2 linked regions of the Azoarcus sp. CIB genome follow. The protein of the gene in region 1 interacts with the protein of each later gene in a pairwise test. Links are inferred from orthologs where the notes say so. Each region holds a gene or a part of one and is shown on either strand. Other genes may lie near its edges.

The links.
Region 2: the proteins of hflK (region 1) and ftsH interact in binary tests that used the Escherichia coli proteins (3 or more experiments, as listed by UniProt). The link is inferred for Azoarcus sp. CIB from one-to-one orthologs.

What each region holds. Positions count from the first base shown.
Region 1 is NZ_CP011072.1:810,057-815,679, reverse strand. Bases 1,008-3,924 are described here. They hold hflK (FtsH protease activity modulator HflK), read right to left. Parts: upstream 3,139-3,924; coding sequence 1,876-3,138; downstream 1,008-1,875. Other genes in these bases: hflX (ribosome rescue GTPase HflX), read right to left, coding at 3,153-3,924; hflC (protease modulator HflC), read right to left, coding at 1,008-1,876. Outside these bases: AzCIB_RS03620 (ATP phosphoribosyltransferase regulatory subunit), read right to left, coding at 1-795; AzCIB_RS03615 (DUF2065 domain-containing protein), read right to left, coding at 805-990; more of hflC, read right to left, coding at 995-1,007; more of hflX, read right to left, coding at 3,925-4,313; RNA chaperone Hfq, read right to left, coding at 4,349-4,594; ribosome biogenesis GTPase Der, read right to left, coding at 4,693-5,623.
Region 2 is NZ_CP011072.1:3,365,552-3,375,668, forward strand. The notes cover bases 3,880-6,768. They hold ftsH (ATP-dependent zinc metalloprotease FtsH), read right to left. Parts: upstream 6,328-6,768; coding sequence 4,432-6,327; downstream 3,880-4,431. Other genes in these bases: folP (dihydropteroate synthase), read right to left, coding at 3,880-4,357; AzCIB_RS14925 (RlmE family RNA methyltransferase), read right to left, coding at 6,446-6,768. Outside these bases: phosphate ABC transporter permease subunit PstC, read right to left, coding at 1-879; AzCIB_RS14905 (PstS family phosphate ABC transporter substrate-binding protein), read right to left, coding at 947-1,939; glmM (phosphoglucosamine mutase), read right to left, coding at 2,099-3,460; more of folP, read right to left, coding at 3,524-3,879; more of AzCIB_RS14925, read right to left, coding at 6,769-7,069; AzCIB_RS14930 (YhbY family RNA-binding protein), read left to right, coding at 7,109-7,576; transcription elongation factor GreA, read right to left, coding at 7,658-8,134; carB (carbamoyl-phosphate synthase large subunit), read right to left, coding at 8,131-10,117. UniProt on the Escherichia coli protein: Acts as a processive, ATP-dependent zinc metallopeptidase for both cytoplasmic and membrane proteins. Plays a role in the quality control of integral membrane proteins.

The sequences.
Region 1 (5,623 bases):
GTGGTAGCCGCGCAGATCGGCAAGATCGAAACTGATCGGCAGGTCGGCGAGCGCGGCTGCGAGCGTGCTCAGATCGTCGAGCGCGGCGCGAATCTCGGGTTCGTCGGGCAGGCAGCGGCGCGCCTCGTCCAGCACTTCGGCGCCGCCATACAAGGTCGGCAGGGCGAGCAATGCCGTACGCGCCGGCTCGGCAACGTCGGCGAGCAGCTCGCGCAGGCCCGGCACGTCCTTCGCCTGCAGCAGATCGAAGAGCTCTTCCTCACGCTCCGGCAACATCCCGGCCCGAGCCGCGAGCACGCGGAACAGTCCGACATGGCCCAGGTCGATGCGGCTGGCCGGCACTTCGCCAAGGCGCATCACCTCGGAGAGCAGGCGCACGATCTCGATGTCAGCATCGATGCCGGCATGGCCGTATAGCTCGGCGCCCAGTTGCAGGGGCTCGCGCGTGGCGGTGAGCGTCGACGGCAGTGCGTGCAGCACGCTACCGCAGTAGCACAGCCGCGAAACCCCCTTGCGGTTCAGCAGGTGGGCGTCGATGCGGGCGACCTGCGGCGTCATGTCGGCACGCACGCCCATCGTCTTGCCCGACAGCTGATCGACCAGCTTGAAGGTGCGCAACCGGAGATCCTGGCCGGCGCCGGTCGTCAGCGACTCGAGATATTCGAGCAGCGGCGGCACGACCAGCTGATAGCCATGGCTGCGGAAGGCGTCGAGCAGGCGCCGGCGCAGGCGCTCGAGCTTTTCGGCCTCGGACGGCAGCGCGTCCTGGATGTGATCGGGAAGTACCCAGCGCATGATATTCAGTCAGGAAAACACGGCCAGCAACACCACGCCGATCAGCATCGAGGTCAGCCCGATGAAACGGATCTGACCGTCGGCCATGTGTGCGAGCCGTAAAAAAGTTTCGCGCCAGGCGGCTGGCGCGATAAAGGGCAGGAGGCCTTCGATCACCAGCATCAGTGCGAAGGCCATCAGCAGCTTGTTGCTCATGAGCTCAGTTCTTCTTGCCCCCGTTGGAATCCTTCATGTACCTGAAGAACTCGGAGCTCGGATCGACGACCATCACGTCGCTCTTGTTCGCGAAGCTTTCGCGGTACGCCTCCAGGCTGCGGTAGAAGGAATAGAACTCGGGGCTCTGGCCGTAGGCCTGGGCGTAGGTCGCGGTGGCCTTGGCGTCACCGACACCCTTGATCTGCTGTGCCTCGCGGTAGGCTTCGGCGACGATGACCTCGCGCTGGCGATCGGCGTCGGCGCGGATTTTCTCGGCGATCGCGCCACCCTCGGAACGCAGCTCGTTGGCGACGCGCTTGCGCTCCGCCTCCATGCGGCGATACACGGACTCGGACACTTCGAGCGGCAGGTCGACACGCTTCAGGCGGACGTCGAGGATCTGCACACCGATCTTGCGCGCGTCGAGGTCGGCACGGGTGCGCATGTCTTCCATGATCTTGTCGCGCGCGCCGGACACCACGTCATGGACGGTGCGGCGACCGAACTCCTCGCGCAGGCCGGCATTGACGGTCTGCAGCAGACGGGTGCGCGCGCGCGCCTCGTCGCCCGCGACCGAGACGTAGTAGAGCTGCGGATCGACGATACGCCACTTCACGAAGTGGTCGACCAGCACGTTCTTCTTCTCTGCGGTGATGAAGCGCTCGGGCTCCGGCGTATCCATCGTCAGGATACGGCGGTCGAAGTAGCGCACGTTCTGGATCATGGGCCACTTGAAGTTCAGCCCCGGCTTGTCGATGACTTCCTTGACCTCACCGAGCTGGAACACGACGGCGAACTGCCGTTGGTCCACGGTAAACAGCGTCATCGACGCGATTGCCGCAAGCAGCAGCAGCGCGCCGGCGAAAATCGGCAACTTGTCACGCATCAGCGCTCTCCCCGTTCACGGTCGCGGGCCATCAGGTCGCGGCTGCGTGATTCCATCGAACTATCGGCCCGCGGCGCGGGTGCGGGAGTGGCGGCGCCAGGCGCCGGCGCGGGACTCGCGTCGTGCGAGCCCTGGGTGCCCGCGGCCTGCATCAACTTGTCGAGCGGCATGAACAGGAGGTTGCCATTGCCCTTGGCATCGACCATGACCTTGCTGGTTTTCGACATGACTTGCTGCATCGTGTCGATATACAGGCGCTCGCGCGTCACTTCGGGAGCACGACGGTACTCCGTCAGGACCTGGGTGAAACGGCTCGCGTCGCCTTCGGCGTTCGCGATCACGCGGGACTGGTAGGCATTGGCCTCCTCGATGAGTCGCGAGGCCGTGCCGCGCGCACGCGGAATGACGTCGTTGGCGTAGCCCTCACCCTCGTTGCGCAGGCGTTCCCGGTCCTGGCCCGCCTTCACCGCATCGTCGAACGCGGCCTGCACCTGCTCGGGCGGCTGGGCGTTCTGCATCGTCACGCGGCTGATCTGGATACCCGTGTCGTAGCGGTCGAGGATCTTCTGGATCGCTTCGTGCGCGCTCGACGCCATCTGCTCGCGCCCTTCGTAGAGCACGAAGTCCATCTTGCTCATGCCGACGATCTCGCGCATCGCGGATTCGGCCGCATGCATCACCGACTCGTCCGCATAGCGGTTGTTGAACAGGTACTTCTCCGGGCTGGTCAGCACGTACTGCACCGCGAACTGGATGTTGATGATGTTCTCGTCGTCGGTGAGCATCAGGGCTTCGCGCAGCACCTTGTTGCGCTCGGAGCCGCGATAGCCGACCTCGACGGTGCGCACGCCGGTCAGGTCGACGACGTCGCTGCTCTCGATCGGATACGGCAGGCGCCAGCGCAGGCCCGGCTCGGTCGTCTCGACATAGCTTCCGAAGCGCAGGACGACCCCGCGCTGGTTCGCATCGACGATGTAGAAACCGCTGGCGAGCCAGATCACAGCGACGAGGCCCAGCAGCGCGCCGATGCCGCCGCCGAACTGTTTGAACGAGAGCTGCGGGAACTGCGGCCCGCCGCCATCGCCACCACCGCCGCCACGCGGCCCGCGCTTGCCGCCGAGCATGCCCGACAGCCGCTGGTTGAAATCACGCCACAGGTCCTCGAGGTCGGGCGGCCCCTGATTGCCCCCCTTCCTGTCGTCGCCGCGCTTGTCGTCGCCATTCCCCTGGTTGTTACCCCAGCGTGGATCGTTGAGAGACATTAGAACGCCTGTAATCACGTTTGAATTGGGTCTTTATCGGTGAAATCCGGCGCAATCCCGTCGGGATCGCCCGGCGCGTCCGTGACTGCGCTACGCGCTGCCTCGGCAAGGGCTTCGCGCAGCAGCCCAAGCCCTTCGCCAGTCCTGGCACTCAGAAAAACGCGCACGATCTTACCATACTCGTCCCGCTGAACCCCGGGCTCGGCGCGGGTCAGGTCGACCTTGTTCATGACCATGAACTGCGGCACGGCGCCCGCACCGATCTCGGCGAGAACCCCGTTCACGGCCTCGATCTGTGCCTCGCGGTCCTCGCTCGCCGAGTCTACGACGTGCAGCAGCAGGTCCGCGTTCGCGGTTTCCTCGAGCGTCGCGTGAAAAGCCGCGACGAGTGCGTGCGGCAGGTCGCGGATGAAGCCCACGGTGTCGGATAGCACGACGTTGCCACCCTCGCCCACGTAGAGCCGACGAGAGGTCGTGTCCAGCGTCGCGAAGAGCTGGTCGGCAGCATACGCGCCGGCCTTCGTCAGCGCGTTGAACAGCGTCGACTTGCCTGCGTTGGTGTACCCGACAAGCGACACCGACAGCACGTTGCGCCCTTCGCGCCCGCGCCGACGCACACGGCGCTGCTTCTCGATCTGGGCGAGGCGCTCCTTGAGCACCTTGACGCGCTTGCCGAGCAGGCGGCGGTCGGTCTCGAGCTGGGTCTCGCCCGGTCCGCGCAGGCCGATACCGCCCTTTTGGCGCTCCAGGTGGGTCCAGCCGCGCACGAGGCGCGTCGAGAGATGGTCGAGCTGCGCGAGTTCGACCTGCAGCTTGCCCTCGTGGCTTCTCGCGCGCTGCGCGAAGATATCGAGGATCAGGGCCGTGCGGTCGACGACGCGACACTGCAGCGTGCGTTCGAGGTTGCGCTGCTGCGCGGGCGACAGCGCGTGGTTGAAGATGACGAAATCGGCTTCGTGGGCGCGCAGCGTCTCGGCGATTTCGTCGACCTTGCCGCGCCCGGCGAAGAGCGCGGGATCGGGCCGCGCCCGCCGGCCGCCGACGACGGCCTCGACGCTGGCGCCGGCACTGAGCGCGAGCAGCTTGAGTTCGGAAAGGCGCTCGTCCAGCGCGCCCTGGTTCAGGTCGAGCTGGACGAGTACCGCGCGCTCACCGGCGTCGGGGCGCTCAAACATGGAGCAACTTGGCGTCCATGGGGCGCCGGCGGGAATCAGCTATTGCCGTCACCCGCGTCCTGTTGCTGGATGTTGACCGGACGCGCGGGCACGACGGTCGAGATCGCATGCTTGTACACCATCTGAGTGACGGTGTTCTTCAGCAGCACGACGTACTGGTCGAAGGATTCGATCTGGCCCTGCAGCTTGATGCCGTTGACCAGGTAGATCGCCACGGGGACATGCTCCCTGCGAAGGGTGTTCAGGAACGGGTCTTGTAGAAGTTGCCCTTTGTTGCTCATTTTCAAACCTCGAGGCTGCGTATTATTGTGAATGTAAAGGATTTCATGTTGCACTGCCACATTTGCACGAACAATCAATCCCGGTGTGGAGTTGGAAACTAGTCTTTTCCGATATACGGATTGTGCGAGGTGCGGAATTGTATCCGCAACGGCGTGCCCTGCAATTTGAACGCCTCCATGAACGTACGTTCCAGAAAGCGCACGTAGGACACGGGGACGTGGTCGAGCGCGGCGCCATGGATGACGACGATCGGCGGGTTGTTGCCGCCCTGGTGCGCGTAGCGCATCTTCGGACGGGAAATGCCGTGCCGCGGAGGCGCCTGCTTCGTGAGCGCAGCCTGCAGGGTCCGGGTCAGGCGGGGGGTCGACAGGTTCACCATCGCGGCCGCATAGGCGGAATCGACCGACTTCATGACCGCGGCCACGCCCGCGCCCTTGAGCGCTGAGATGTAGTGGAAGCGCGCGAAGGACAGGAAACCCAGCTTGTGTGCGATATCGCGCTTGATCAGTTCGCGGCGGTAGTCGTCGATGCTGTCCCACTTGTTCACCGCGACGACCAGGGCACGGCCCGAATCGAGGATGAAGCCGGCGATATGGGCGTCCTGGTCGGAGATATCCTGCGACGCGTCGAGCACCAGCACGACGACGTTGCATTGTTCGATCGCCTGCAGCGTCTTGATGACGGAGAACTTCTCGATGGCCTCGAAGATCTTGCCGCGGCGGCGCAGGCCGGCGGTGTCGATCAGCGTGTAATTGCGGCCGTCGCGCTCGAACGGGATTGCGATGGCGTCGCGCGTGGTGCCCGGCATGTCGAAGGCGATGACGCGCTCCTCGCCGATCAGGCTGTTCACGAGCGTGGACTTGCCGACGTTCGGGCGACCGACGATCGCGATGCGCGGCCCGTGGTCCTCGGCCTCGCCCGGCTCCTCGTCGAGCGGGAAGTCGGCGAGCACCAGATCGATGACTTGCTTGATGCCGTCGCCGTGGGCGGCCGACACGGGTAGCGGCGCACCGAGACCGAGCGCATGG
Region 2 (10,117 bases), 2.6 Mb from region 1 along the record:
GGCCGCGAAGATCGACTGGTAGCCGATGGAACCGTGCGGCAGATCGCCCAGTGCAACCTGCACGATGTAGGCGGAGATCGTCTGTGCCGGCTCGAGCGGATTCAACGTAAAGTTGGGTTGCATGCCTGCCGCCACCGCCACGATCATGGTTTCTCCCACGGCACGCGAAATGCCCAGGATGTACGCGGACAGGATGCCCGACAAGGCCGCCGGGAAGACAACACGAAGCGCCGTCTGCAGCCGGGTTGCGCCCATGGCATACGAACCTTCGCGCATGCTCATCGGGACCGCGCGCATGGCGTCTTCGGCAAGGGAGCTCACGTACGGAATGATAGCGATACCCATGACGATGCCGGCCCCGAGCATGTTGAATCCCGACAGCTCCGGCATGAGCAGTTGAAGTATCGGAATGACTACCATCAGGGCAAAGTACCCGTACACGATGGTGGGAATGCCGCCGAGGAGTTCGAGAAAGGGCTTTACCAACTCACGAACCGCCGGGCGGGCGAATTCGGAAAGATAGATCGCGATCGTGGTTCCCAGCGGGATCGCCACGACCAAGGCTACGGCAGAGGTGGTCAGCGTACCCGCCAACAACGGCAGGATCCCGTAGCGCGGCTCGGCGAACAGCGGCGTCCACATCGTGTCCGTGAGAAAGTCCCAGATCGATACGGTGCCGAAGAAATTGACCGATTCGCTTACCAGCACCCAGATGATGCCGACCGTCGTGAGGACCGAGACGAACGCAGCCCCCAGAAGCAGGAGCTCGATTACGCGCTCCTTGAAGTTGCGCAGCGTCTTCTTCGCCAGGCGGTCGCTGACGGAGAGCGGACCGTAGGGCACGAGTGCGGCGGCACCGCCGGAATTGTTTTCTTGCATTGGACGCCTACAAACAACAAAAGGGTGCCCGGGCGGAACGCCCGGGCACCACAACCTTCAGATACGATCAGAGCTTGGCTTCGCGAGCCAGCAGCGAATCGATCGTTACACCGACTTCAGCTTCGCCACCGAAGACGGTGCCGAGCTTCTTCTTGTTGACGTGGTCCAAGGCGATCTCATATGCCTTGGCCGGGAGCGGAACGTATTTCACTTCGGTCGCGAGCTTGCTTGCATTTTTCAGATAGTAGGTCACGAAGTCGCGGACTTCAGCCTTTTCAAGGGATTTTTCCGCAACGTAGATGAAGATCGGACGCGAGAGCGGATTATACGAACCGTCAAGCACCGCCGCCGCACCGGGCAGAACTGGCTTGCCTTCCTTATTCACGATCGACACAGCCTTGAGCTTGCCCTGGTTTTCCGCGTAATAGGCATAACCGAAGTAGCCGATGGCGTTGATGTCGCGGGAGACACCCTGTACCAGCACGTTGTCGTCCTCGGAGGCCGTGTAGTCGCCGCGAGAGGCCTTCGCTTTGCCGACGACCGCTTCCGTGAAGTAATCGAAGGTACCCGAATCCGACCCGGCACCAAACAGCTTGAGCGGCGCATCAGGGAAGGACGGATCGATCTGTTTCCAGCTGGTGACGGCGCCCTGCGCGCCCGGCTCCCACATCTTCTTGAGCTGCTCGACCGACAACTGCTTGATGAAGGCATTCTTGGGGTTCGCGACGACGGTCAGGGCATCGAAAGCGACCGGCAGCTCGATGTACTTGATGCCGGCTTGCGAGCAGGCTTCCATTTCCTTCTTCAGAATGGGACGCGAGGCGTCAGCAATGTCGATTTCGCCGCGGCAGAACTTCTTGAAACCGCCTCCGGTTCCGGAGATGCCGACCGTCACCTTCACTTCACCTTTCTTGGAGGACTGGAAGTCCTCTGCGACTGCCTCGGTGACCGGGAACACCGTGCTCGAACCGTCGATCTTGACCAGGGACTGAGCATGCGCGGCCTGCGCTCCCAGCACGAGGACGGCGGCTGCGAGAGCAGTCTGCTTGAAACCCGACATAGTGAATCTCCAGTGAATGAACTCTATCATTGTCCGAACCGGATGCAGCGCGCGGAGCCGACAGGCCCGACAAATCGCATCTGCCACGCGGATGCATCCCGAAGTGCGCACACTTTAGTTGCAGCACATTTCAAGAATGTGACAGTTCATATACGGGGCTTAACAGTGGCCGTTCGTTGCTTTTTCGATGCAATCTGCGATCTCACGCGCAAGGCCTTCGACCTCGGCGCAGTCCTGCCCTTCCACCATGACCCGCAGCAGCGGTTCGGTACCCGACGGACGAAGCAGCACACGACCACGGCTTCCCAAGCGTGACTCGGCGTCCTTGGCGGCAGAGGCGATGCCCTGATGTGCCTGCCAGTCGAATCCGGCCGGAAGCTTCACGTTGATCAACTTCTGGGGATAGAAGACGAGATCCGCGCACGCTTCGGCAAGGCTCTTTCCCGTCTGCAGTAGGGCGGCTAGAACTTGCAGGGCGGAAATGATGCCATCTCCGGTGGTGTGCCGGTCGAGACAGATGATGTGGCCCGAGTTCTCTCCGCCCAGCTTCCAGCCCTTCTCCTGAAGCATCTCGAGCACGTAGCGGTCGCCGACCCTCGCCCGGGCGAAGGGGACGCCCAGCCTCCCGACCGCATGCTCGAAACCAAGATTGCTCATGAGGGTGCCCACGACGCCATCGAGACGTCCCCGCGCCCGTTGCGCAGATGCGATCACGTAGAGCAGCTTGTCGCCATCGTAGAGTTCGCCACGCGCGTCCACCATCATCACGCGATCGCCGTCGCCGTCGAGCGCGATACCGAGATCCGCCTTGTTGGCCAGTACCGCCGCACGCAGGTGCTCCGGCGAAGTAGCCCCGCAGCGCTCGTTGATGTTGAGCCCGTTGGGCTCTACGCCGACCGAAACCACTTCGGCCCCGAGTTCGTGAAATACGCTCGGTGCGATGTGGTACGCCGCTCCATTGGCACAATCGAGGACGATCCTGAGCTCTCGCAGATCCAGTTCGTTCGGGAAGGTGCTCTTGCAGAATTCCACGTAACGGCCTGCGGCATCGTCGATGCGCCTCGCCTTGCCGAGCCTGGCCGACTCCGCGCAGCCCATCGGCTGGTCCACGCGCGCCTCGATCTCCATCTCGACTGCGTCGGGCAGCTTACTTCCGTCGGCCGAAAAGAACTTGATGCCGTTATCGTAATAGGGGTTGTGCGAAGCGGAGATCACGACGCCAGCCTGCAAACGCAGGGCGCGCGTGAGGTAAGCCACGGCGGGCGTCGGAACCGGTCCAGCGAGCAACACATCGACTCCGGCGGCGGCAAAACCCGCCTCCAGGGCGGCCTCGAGCATATAGCCGGAAATACGGGTGTCCTTTCCGATCAGCACCGCCGGCCGATCACCGCGCGGCAATTGCTCCCGCCCGACGATCGTCACACCCGCTGCGTAGCCGAGCCGCATCACGAAATCAGGCGTGATCGCGGAGTCTCCGACCTTGCCGCGGACTCCGTCAGTACCGAAATATTTACGCGCCATGACTGCTTCCGATTACAAAACCCGGATTATCGCATTCTCAGCGTTCGCGACGACAGCTGTCGATCAGGACACGCCGAACCGTACCGCCTCCCAAACGGCAACTGCATCGCGCGTCTGCGCCACATCATGCACGCGGACAATACGTGCGCCGCGTTCGATGGCAATCAGGGCGGCAGCGACGCTTGCGACGGTCCGGTCTGCAACGGCACGCCCGGTAATGGCGCCCAACATCGACTTGCGCGACACACCGATGAGCAGCGGATAACCTGTCTCAAGGAAGCAGTCGAGCGCACGCATTAGGGAGAGATTGTGTTCCAGCGTCTTCCCGAAACCAAAGCCGGGATCAAGCAGGATGCGCCCTCTGGCAACCCCCTGAGCCTCCAGCGCGCGCACTTGTCGATCGAGAAAATCAATCACCTCGCCCACCACGTCGTTGTAGTGAGGGGCCTCCTGCATGCTGCGCGGTTCGCCCTGCATGTGCATCACGCACAAGGCGGCATCGGAATCGCTCACCGCCTCGATCGCCCCGGGCGCGCGGAATCCGTTGATGTCGTTGATCAGACTCGCACCCGCAGCCAGGGACGCACGCATGACCGCAGGCTTCACCGTGTCGATGGACACAGGAACCGGCCAGTCGGCAAGGCGCTCGACAACGGGAACGACGCGGTCGAGCTCCTCCTGCTCGGAGACGGAGTCGGACCCTGGGCGAGTCGATTCGCCACCGATGTCAAGGATATGCGCGCCGGCCGCGACTGCACTTTCGCAGCGCCGCAAGGCGGCATCGATGTCGTGGCCGAGCCCATCTCCGCTGAATGAGTCCGGCGTAGTGTTGATGATGGCCATGATGCGCGGGCGCTCGAGATCGATGTCGAACCGGCCGCACTTGAGAACCGCCATGAGCTCTTTCTCCTGAAAAAGAATCGGGCCGACTCTCGTCGGCCCAATTCGAGGTGCGTCAAGGCTTGATCGGATCAGGCGACGGGCGCAGCCGCCGTCGGTGCTGCACCAGGCGCATCGTCGTCGCGCGAGCTCCGGACCGCCTGCGACGTCGGCTTCGGCGCGCGCGGGGGCTGACCCATCATGATGTCTTGGATTTGATCCGCATCCAGGGTCTCCCACTCGAGGAGCGCCTTCGTCATCGTCTCGATCTTGTCGCTGTTTTCCTCGATCAGACGGCGCGCCAGAGCGTACTGCTGGTCGATGATGCGACGAATCTCCGCGTCCACCTTCTGCATCGTGGCTTCCGATACGTTACGGTGAGTGGTGACCTGCCTTCCGAGGAAGATCTCGCCTTCTTCCTCGCCATACACCATCGGGCCGAGGTTGTCCGACATACCCCACTGGGTCACCATCCGGCGCGCAAGATCGGTCGCGCGCTGGAAGTCGTTCGATGCCCCGGTCGTCATCTGCTTCATGAAGATCTCTTCGCAGATCCGGCCGCCGAACAACACGGCGATCATCTGCAACAAACGCTCGCGATCTTGGCTGTAGCGATCGGTCTCCGGCAGTTGCATCGTCACGCCCAAGGCGCGGCCACGCGGGATGATGGTGACCTTATGCACCGGGTCGGTCTTGTCGAGCAGCTTGGCGACCACTGCATGACCCGACTCGTGGTAGGCGGTGTTGCGGCGCTCTTCTTCGGGCATGACCATGGAGCGACGCTCCGAGCCCATCATGATCTTGTCCTTGGCGCGCTCGAAGTCGTCCATATCTACCAGACGCTTGCTCCCGCGTGCCGCGAAAAGTGCCGCCTCGTTGACGAGGTTTGCAAGGTCGGCGCCGGAGAAACCGGGTGTGCCGCGCGCTAGAACGACCGGCTCGACGTCCGGCGCGATCGGCACCTTGCGCATGTGCACCTTGAGGATCTGCTCGCGGCCGCGGATGTCCGGCAGCGGCACGACGACCTGGCGGTCGAAGCGCCCGGGACGAAGCAGCGCCGGGTCAAGCACGTCGGGACGGTTGGTGGCGGCGATCACGATCACGCCGGTCTGCCCTTCGAAACCGTCCATCTCGACCAGCAACTGGTTAAGCGTCTGTTCGCGCTCGTCGTTGCCGCCGCCCATGCCGGCGCCACGCTGGCGACCGACGGCATCGATCTCGTCGATGAAAATGATGCACGGAGCGTGTTTCTTGGCCTGCTCGAACATGTCGCGCACACGTGCTGCACCAACGCCGACAAACATTTCGACGAAGTCAGAACCGGAGATCGAGAAGAAGGGAACCTTAGCCTCGCCGGCGATGGCCTTCGCGAGCAGCGTCTTGCCCGTTCCGGGGGAACCGACCATCAGGACACCCTTCGGGATGTGTCCGCCGAGCTTCTGGAATTTGGACGGATCACGGAGGAAATCGACGAGTTCCGCCACCTCTTCCTTCGCCTCGTCACAGCCGGCGACGTCCGCGAAGCTCAGCGAATTCGCCGACTCGTCGAGCATGCGGGCCTTCGACTTGCCGAACGAGAACGCACCGCCGCGCCCGCCCCCCTGCATCTGGCGCATGAAGAACACCCATACGCCGATGAGCAGGAGCATCGGGAACCACGACACGAAGATGCTCATCAGGAAGGACTGCTCTTCCTCGGGCTTGCTTGCATTGACGGCAACACCGGCGCGGATCAGGTCCGACACCATCCAGATGTCCTGCACCCCGGGTGTATAGACCGTGATCTGACGGCCTTCCTGCGTAGTTGCACGCACGAGCCGACCGTCAACCGTCGCCTTCGCGATGCGCCCAGCCTTCGCCTCCTCGAGGAATTGGGAATATTCCATCGTGTTGGTCGAGACCTGTCGCGAATTGAACTGGTTGAACACCGTCATCAGGACGACGCCGATGACCATCCAGATCGCGAGATTCTTGAAGAGATTATTCAACTTCTTTCCTTATGAGCCCATGGGGGCAGCGAAACATTGACCCATTCTAGTGGCGAACGTTCCACTGCGTAAACCAATGGTCACGATCGAAACAGCCAATCGATGCGGCAGGTTCGGCTCAGTCGGGCTTGCGCCTCAGACCCAGGAGATAGACCTCGGCGCTGCGGTCTCGCGAGGCCTTCGGCTTGCGCACCTGAAGCGAGGCGAAATGGCGCTGGATCTCGCTACGGAACTCCATGAAGCCGGCGCCCTGAAACACCTTGATAAGAAAATTTCCGCCAGGTTTCAGATGCCGTGCCGCGAAATCGAGAGCCAGTTCGCCGAGATGGATGGAACGCGCCTGGTCCACCGTGTCGATACCCGACATATTGGGGGCCATGTCGGAAAGTACAAGGTCGACCGGCTCACCCGCGAGTCGGTTTTCGAGTTCGGCCAACACCGCATCTTCCTGAAAATCGCCCTGAATGAACTCCATGCCGAACAATGGCTCGACCGGAAGCAGGTCGAGCGCAAACACACGCCCGCCCCTGCCGACACGTTGCAGTGCGACCTGCGTCCAGGAGCCCGGAGCGGCTCCGAGGTCGACAACGACCATGCCGGGTCGCAGCAGATGGTCCTTGTCATCGATCTCCATCAGCTTGTACGCGGCACGCGAACGGTAGCCTTCGCTCTTCGCACGCTGCACGTAGGAGTCGTTCACGTGCTCGTGCATCCATGCCTTGCTGGTCTTGGTCCTAGTCATGGGAGTAGAATCCATGCCCCTGAAAGATTTGAGAAAACGATGATCGAACTATCCCCTGCCCGTCGCCGCGAATTGCGGGCCGCGGCCCACCATCTGAACCCGGTTGTCAGCGTCGCGGGCAACGGGCTCACGCCGACCGTGCTGGGCGAGATCGACCGTTCCCTGCAGGCACATGAGCTTATCAAGATCAAGGTTCATGGTACCGAGCGCAGCGACCGCGATGCGCTGATGCAGGCAATCTGTGAGGAACTCGGCGCTGCCCCGGTGCAGCACATTGGGACGATCCTGGTCGTGTGGCGCGAACGTCGCGAAGAGGAAGCGACCGCGTCGCCGAAGACCGCCTCTGCGGTAAACACGCCGCGAGCCGCCAAGGCCAAGTCGGCCCGCGCATTCGCTGCCACGGCGCGACGCACCGCGCTCATCAAGGCCGCCGCGGACAAGAAACGGCTGGCAGAAAAGCGCACCAGAAGCCCCGTTCGCAAGTCCGGGCCGCTCGGCAACAAGTGATCTCGGATTGCAGCAGGGGGCACATGCCACCCTTTACGGAATCGCATATCGGGCCGGGCATTGCTCCCGGCCCGTTTGCTTTCAGATGTAGAGTACTTCGATAATCTCGTATTCACGCACGCCGCCTGGAGCCTGCACCTCGGCGATGTCGCCGGCGTACTTGCCGATCAGCGCGCGGGCGATTGGAGAACTGATGGAAATCTTGTTCTCCTTGATGTCGGCCTCGTCGTCACCGACGATCTGGTAGGTGACCGCCTTCCCTGACTCCATGTCCTCAAGGTTCACGGTCGCGCCGAATACACAGCGCCCATCGGCATCGAGAAGGCGCGGATCGATAATCTGCGCGTTCGCGATCTTTCCCTCGACTTCCTTGATCCGGCCCTCGACGAAGCCCTGACGCTCCTTCGCCGCGTCGTATTCAGCGTTTTCGGAGAGATCGCCGTGCGAGCGCGCTTCGGCGATCGCCGCGATCACGCTCGGACGATCGACGGTCTTGAGGCGATGCAGTTCGATGCGGAGTTTTTCCGCACCATTCACGGTAAGGGGAGTCTTGTTCATGATTGCTTGTTCAGTTCCGCGTGCAGGGACTGGAGGCCGTAAACCTCGAGTCCTTCAAGGTGGCGCATGCCCATGCAGGCGGCGCGGGCACCCTCGATGGTCGTGAACACCGTGAGCTTCGCTGCCAGCGCGCTCGTACGGATGGACCGCGAGTCGACGATCGCCTGGCGCTTCTCCTCGACGGTGTTAATGACCATGCTCACTTCATTGTTCTTGATCATGTCCACGATGTGCGGACGTCCTTCGGTGACCTTGTTGACGACGTTCACGGGAATTCCCGCTGTTTCGATCGCCGAAGCCGTGCCCCGCGTAGCGACGATACGGAAACCGAGTTCATTCAGCTCACGCGCGACTTCGACGGCGCCACCGCGGTCGGTCGGCTTCACGCTGATGAATGCCGTACCCGATTGCGGCAGCCGCACGCCAGCGGCGAGCTGCGACTTCACGAACGCTTCCGCGAAACTGCGGCCGACCCCCATGACTTCGCCCGTGGATTTCATCTCTGGCCCGAGGATGGTATCCACGCCCGGGAACTTGACGAACGGGAACACCGCTTCCTTGACCGAGAAGTACGGCGGAACGATTTCGCCGGTGACACCCTGGCTGGCAAGGCTCTGCCCCGCCATGCAGCGGGCGGCGACCTTCGCGAGCTGCAGGCCGCAGGCTTTGGAGACGAAGGGCACGGTGCGTGACGCACGCGGGTTCACTTCGAGCACGTAGACGGTCGCGTCGTCGCCTTCCCCCTGGATGGCGAACTGGACGTTCATGAGGCCGCAGACGTTGAGCGCTCGCGCCATCGCCTCGGTCTGCCGACGCAGTTCGTCCTGCAGTCTGGCCGACAGCGTGTACGGTGGCAGTGAGCACGCCGAGTCGCCGGAGTGAACGCCAGCCTGTTCGATGTGCTCCATGATGCCGCCGATGATGATCTGCTCGCCGTCGGACAGCGCATCGACGTCCACCTCGGTGGCGTCGTTGAGGAAGCGATCGAGCAGCACCGGCGACTCGTTGGAGACCTTCACGGCCTCGCGCATGTAGCGCTCGAGATCCTTCTGCTCATGCACGATTTCCATCGCACGGCCGCCGAGCACGTAGCTGGGACGCACGACGAGCGGATAACCGATCTCCGCCGCGAGCCGCACGGCCGCCTCGGGGGTACGGGCGGTACGGTTCGGCGGTTGCTTGAGGCCGAGATCGTTGAGCAACTTCTGGAAGCGCTCGCGGTCCTCGGCCGCATCGATCATGTCCGGGCTCGTGCCGATGATGGGCACGCCGTTCTCTTCCAGGGCCTGCGCACGCTTGAGCGGCGTCTGGCCGCCGAACTGGACGATGACGCCGACGGGCTTCTCGATATGTACGATCTCGAGAATGTCCTCGAGCGTGATCGGTTCGAAGTACAGGCGATCGGAAGTATCGTAGTCGGTCGAGACGGTCTCGGGGTTGCAGTTGACCATGATGGTCTCGTAACCATCTTCGCGCAGGGCGAGCGCGGCGTGGACGCAGCAGTAGTCGAACTCGATGCCTTGGCCGATGCGGTTGGGGCCGCCGCCGAGGACCATGATCTTCTTCTTGTCGGTCGGACGCGCTTCGCACTCTTCCTCATAGGAGGAGTACATGTAGGCGGTCGAGGTCGCGAATTCGGCGGCGCAGGTGTCGACGCGCTTGAACACGGGTCGCACTCCGTTGGCGTGACGGTGCAGGCGCACGGCCGTTTCATCCACGCCGAGCAGTTTCGCAATGCGGCGATCGGAGAAGCCCTTGCGTTTGAGTCCACGCAGTTCGGGCGCCTGGATCGCCTTCAGCGAGCGACCGGTGATGGCCTTCTCCGTCAGGACGATATCCTCGATCTGCGCGAGGAACCAGGGATCGATCTTGGTCAGGTTGAACACCTGCTCCTGCGTATAGCCTTCACGGAAAGCCTGGCCAACGTACCAGATGCGCTGGGGACCGGGATTCGCGAGTTCGTGCTCGAGGTCGGCACGGTCG